Regions from separate parts of the Vibrio sp. 1069 genome, predicted to be linked through region 1. Evidence: riboswitches for the same ligand, from Rfam matches in the RefSeq annotation. Region 1 holds a riboswitch; the other holds the start of a gene.
The links. A riboswitch is a leader RNA that binds a small molecule or an ion and turns the genes downstream of it on or off. The one in region 1 is predicted to bind cyclic di-GMP.
Positions count from the first base shown of each region.

Region 2: it holds a riboswitch for cyclic di-GMP, as region 1 does, so the genes downstream of both, R7040_RS00400 (TfoX/Sxy family DNA transformation protein) here and gbpA (N-acetylglucosamine-binding protein GbpA) in region 1, are expected to answer to the same signal.

Region 1 is NZ_JAWOWP010000003.1:160,844-163,239, forward strand. It holds gene R7040_RS06810 (cryptochrome/deoxyribodipyrimidine photo-lyase family protein) at 1-302, shown strand, start outside; gene R7040_RS06815 (fasciclin domain-containing protein) at 383-883, shown strand; cyclic di-GMP riboswitch class I at 1,156-1,256, shown strand; gene gbpA (N-acetylglucosamine-binding protein GbpA) at 1,355-2,396, shown strand, end outside.
Region 2 is NZ_JAWOWP010000001.1:94,085-96,480, forward strand. It holds gene R7040_RS00390 (DUF2007 domain-containing protein) at 1-75, opposite strand, end outside; gene R7040_RS00395 (TVP38/TMEM64 family protein) at 96-782, opposite strand; gene R7040_RS00400 (TfoX/Sxy family DNA transformation protein) at 897-1,487, opposite strand; cyclic di-GMP riboswitch class I at 1,604-1,693, opposite strand; gene purR (HTH-type transcriptional repressor PurR) at 1,981-2,396, opposite strand, start outside.

The sequences.
Region 1 (2,396 bases):
CGATCAAGCAAGCCCAAGAACATGATCCTGACGGCACGTTCATCTACAAGTGGGTACCTGAATTGCAAATGGTTCCTCCCCCTCTTTTATTCGAGCCTTGGACAATGACCCAGATGGAAGCTGTCATGTATCAGTTGCAGCCAGATAGCCGTTACCTTGCACCTATTATCACACCAGACAACGCAGCTAAGGCAGCAAGAGAGCGCTTATGGACGTGGCGGAAACGAGCCGATGTGAAACAAGAAGGCAGACGAATTCTTGCGCGACATGTTAGACCCTCAAAAGAAAGTAGGACGCGATGATCATCTCTCAATCACAATGCGTACAAATGCAAACACACTCCAGGGAACCCGTTGTACCCTCAACTAGTAAGGAACACATTATGTTCAAACGTATCTTAGTTATCGCGGCGACACTGATGGCGACGTTATCTTTTATGCTTCCCGTCAAGGCTCATGAGCATGGCATGATGAAAGCCGATATTGTCGACGTTGCCGCTGAAAACGGCTCTTTCAATACGCTTGTTGCTGCGGTAAAAGCAGCGGGCTTGGTTGACACTCTCAAAGGGGAAGGCCCATTTACTGTTTTTGCACCAACGGATGACGCTTTTGCAAAACTGCCAGACGGCACAGTCGACATGCTCTTAATGCCGGAAAACAAAGACAAGTTAGTATCTGTTTTGACTTATCACGTCGTGCCAGGGAAAGTGATGGCTGCCGATGTTGTTAAGCTAGACAAAGCGACTACGGTTCAGGGGCAAGATGTGATGATTAAAACCATGGGCGATAAAGTCATGGTTAACGATGCAAATGTCATTGCAACCGATGTGAAAGCTAAAAACGGTGTCATTCACGTGATTGATACTGTCATCATGCCGAAATAACACCATTCAGAGGGCGGTACACTCCGCCCTTTAGACAGAACTTCTTTCACCCTTAGCACGATTCCTCTTCACTTATCGCCAACAAACCTCCACTCATTCGCCATGGTTATAAAAAAGATAAAAACAAAATTAAAATCAATACCTTGCAAGACGATACTGCATAATATTGACGAGATTAAGATATCGTTATCTTTCAATTTGAGAACAGGATTCCATGTCAGTGACGTTTACTTTTCCACATGTAAATTCTTAAGCTAAATTTTGGCTGCTCAATCACATTTCGGCAAACCATTCGAAAGGGTGGGACGCAAAGCTTCCGGTCTGTCAGCATTTAAAAATCTAAAAGAATGCGCATGATAGCGGGGTTACCATAACGCAGTGTTACAGAAGTCCAGTTGCTGTAGCGTTGCTTTATGCTCAGCATGCGCCGGGGTGTGACATTAGTTTGTCAGCCATAACAGAGGACATGTGATGAAATCATTTCCAACCAAATCCGTACTCGCGTTAGCACTTGCAAGCATTAGTTCAGGTGCTGCGGCTCACGGTTATGTATCAGAAACCAATGGTGGTGTCGCTGCAAGTCGCTCGGCACTATGTAAGTATCCAACGCCAGATACTAACGAAAAAAATAATAACTGCGGTGCGATTCAATATGAACCGCAAAGCGTTGAAGGCCCTGATGGCTTTCCCGAAACAGGGCCTCGCGATGGTAAAATAGCGAGTGCCGAAACCGCTTTAGCAGCTGCCCTTGATGAGCAAACTGCCGACCGTTGGGTAAAACGTCCTATTCAAGCAGGTACACAAACTTTTGAATGGACATTTACCGCTAACCACGTGACGCGCGACTGGAAATATTACATCACCAAGCCTGATTGGAACCCAAACGCTTCACTATCACGAGACTCTTTTGATCTAACTCCTTTCTGTGTCGTCGACGGCAATATGGTTCAACCCCCGAAACAGGTAAGCCATCAATGTAATGTGCCTACTCGCGAGGGATACCATGTCATCCTGGCAGTATGGGATGTTGGCGACACTGCAGCCTCATTTTATAACGTGATCGATGTGAAATTTGATGGTGGCAGTCCCGTTATTCCAGATTGGAAGCAAGGCGGTCAAATTATTCCTACAATGGATTTAAATATTGGGGATTCGGTTTATACACGCGTATTTGATCAAGCAGGTGAAAACGTGGCGTATAGAACTGAACTAGAAATTACCGATGCAGCAATGGGCCAAGCGAAAAACTGGTCTTACACACTCGCGACTAAGCTAAACCAAGAACAAGCAAAACTGCAAGCCGGGCAGTATGCAGAGGATAAATTCACTCCTGTTTATGGTACTAATCCGGTGTATCTGCAAGCAAATAGCGGCCTTAAGCGAGTAGAGATCGGCTATAACATTGAAACTCCTGTCCCAGAATACTCACTCACAGTAGATGGCTTAGCAGACGAGTATATCATTGAGTCAACACCGACAACGTTGGATCTGACACTAACTGCTGAAGGCGATT
Region 2 (2,396 bases), on a different contig from region 1:
GTAAATTTGTTCCACTTTAAGCAGCTCACATACAATGTGTGCTTCTGCTGGGTTTTTAGCGATAAATATTTTCATCAAAATACCCACTTCACCAATTACGAGTTTTGCTGACTTGGTGTCGGCCTTACTTTATTCATAACCCATTTAGTGATGATTGGAAATAGTCCCAATAGCGCAAAAGACGCTAATACTGCGGGTGAAACAATGCCCGATAGGCTTTCAATTGTTGCTAATTGAGTACCTGCATTCAGATATACGGCTGTGCCTGGCAGCATACCTATTTGGCTAGTGAGATAAAATCTACCTACAGACATCGGCGTTAAGCCCATCAGTAAGTTGATTAGAAAGAAAGGGAATACAGGGATTAGACGCAAGGAAAATAGATAAAAAGCTCCGTCTTTTTCGACACCTTGATTAATTGCGTTGAGTTTATTTCCGAATTTGTTTTGTACCCAGTCACGCAATAAGTATCGGCTGCTCAAGAAGGCCAGTGTTGCCCCCATAGTGCTAGCGAAAGAAACCAGTAGCAAGCTTGTCCAAAAACCAAATAAGGCTGCACCAAGTAAGGTGACTACTGCCGCTCCTGGGATAGAAAAAGCGGTAATTGCAATGTAGGTAAAAAAGTAAATCGCAGCCGAGAATACAAAATTCTGATCGATGTATGTAGTTAGTGCTTCTTGTTGGGCTTTTGCATTCTCTAAGGTTAAATACTGGCCAAAGTTAATACCTAAAAAGACGATAGCCGCTAGTAGGATGAGACCTAATATCAGTTTCTTATTCATAATTTTGATTCCAATTTGGGATATATGTAATAAGACAGTAGGAAAACCGAAAAAATTTCACAAAAAAACCGCAGATTAGACTGCGGTTTTACAAGATAGTTTTTAGGCCGACTTTTATTGGAGGCCGTTCATCAACTCATCTCGGCGAGCTTGAGGTACCACACTCCAATGAGTGCCGTTGATAGCCCCTTCTAGTGCCCATAGCAACTCAATGTTGACGGTTGCAGAGTGCGTATCTCTTATCGCTTTATAGGCGTTAAGCGCACCTTCCTCTTCAAGCTTCTCTACGGATTCGATGCCGGCTTTTTTTAGCATGCGCTCGGTAGCCAGTCGTAAGTTAGGCAAATCTTTCAAACGGTTAGGCTTTGTACTTGCTTGCTGTTCTTTCTCAAGCTTTGCCTTTTTCAATGATTGATTCGCTACTTCGATTAAGCGTTCGCTTGATTCCCATAAATCGCTGGAAATAGCGTAGTACTTTGTAACGACTGGAAAGCCACGTTTTTTATAAACGTAAGGCTTTAGCCCTTGTTTCTCGAAGTCAGATGAAGTTTTTTGGTCTGCTCTGATATGAAGCTGATTGTTTACCACTAGTGCAAACATTGTTTCATCAGCGAATAGTCCGAAGCCACCAAACATTGAGCGCGACTTGATATTACCAAGTGCCTCAAATAGCTTCATAGAGTCTTTGAGTATCGGTTTATCCATGTTTTGTTATCTCGGTGTAATTAATATTACGCCACCAAAAGTCAGGTCCGAGAGAGTAGCAAACATGCGTAAAAACAATGTCATTACAGAGTAAAGTCATTGCTTACACACTTGCCATCGGTAACCCCGCTACCTTCCATATCGTAATATGGTTCAGGCCGGAGGCTTTGCGTCCCACTCTTTCGAATGGTTTGCCCTGTGCGTGACACAATGAGCATACTTCTTATATTGAATTAACATCACGGTTTAGCGTTAAAAGTGTGATTTCGGTTCAATAAAAATGATAGATTGAATGCTCTATTTTGCATATGGAAAGGTGCAAATTGGCCTTTGAAAAGGAGTTCTTAATATATATTACATTTATATAAAACAGGGAGTTAACGTTAGTCAATTGTTATTAGAGTGGTGTGAAGTATTAGAGAATGCTTAATTTTTCCAAAAAAATAAGCGCCCCTGTAGAGCGCTTATTTAACACGGTTAAATACAGTGAAATTTAGTTCATTTTTTTCACAGTATTTCGAATTACAAGCTCAGGTTGCATCTCGAAAATTCGTTTTTCGTGTTCTTTATCTTTGATACGCTCAAGTAGAATTTCGAATGCATTTTTACCAACACGACGTTTAGGTTGGTGGATAGTCGTTAGCGGTGGAGAGAAGTATTCCGCAAGCTCGATGTTGTCGTAGCCGATCACTGAAATATCTTCAGGAATTTTGATCCCGTTTTGTTGCAAGCGGCTCATTAGGCCTAGAGCCATTGTGTCGTTAAAACAGAATACCGCCGTCGGGCGCTTGTCCATTGCGGTAATTTTATCTGCAACTAATACGGCCGTATCACATTCAAAGTTACCTTCAAGGATCCAGTCTTCATTTACAGCTAGGTTCGCTTCGCTCATTGCGCGACGGAAACCTG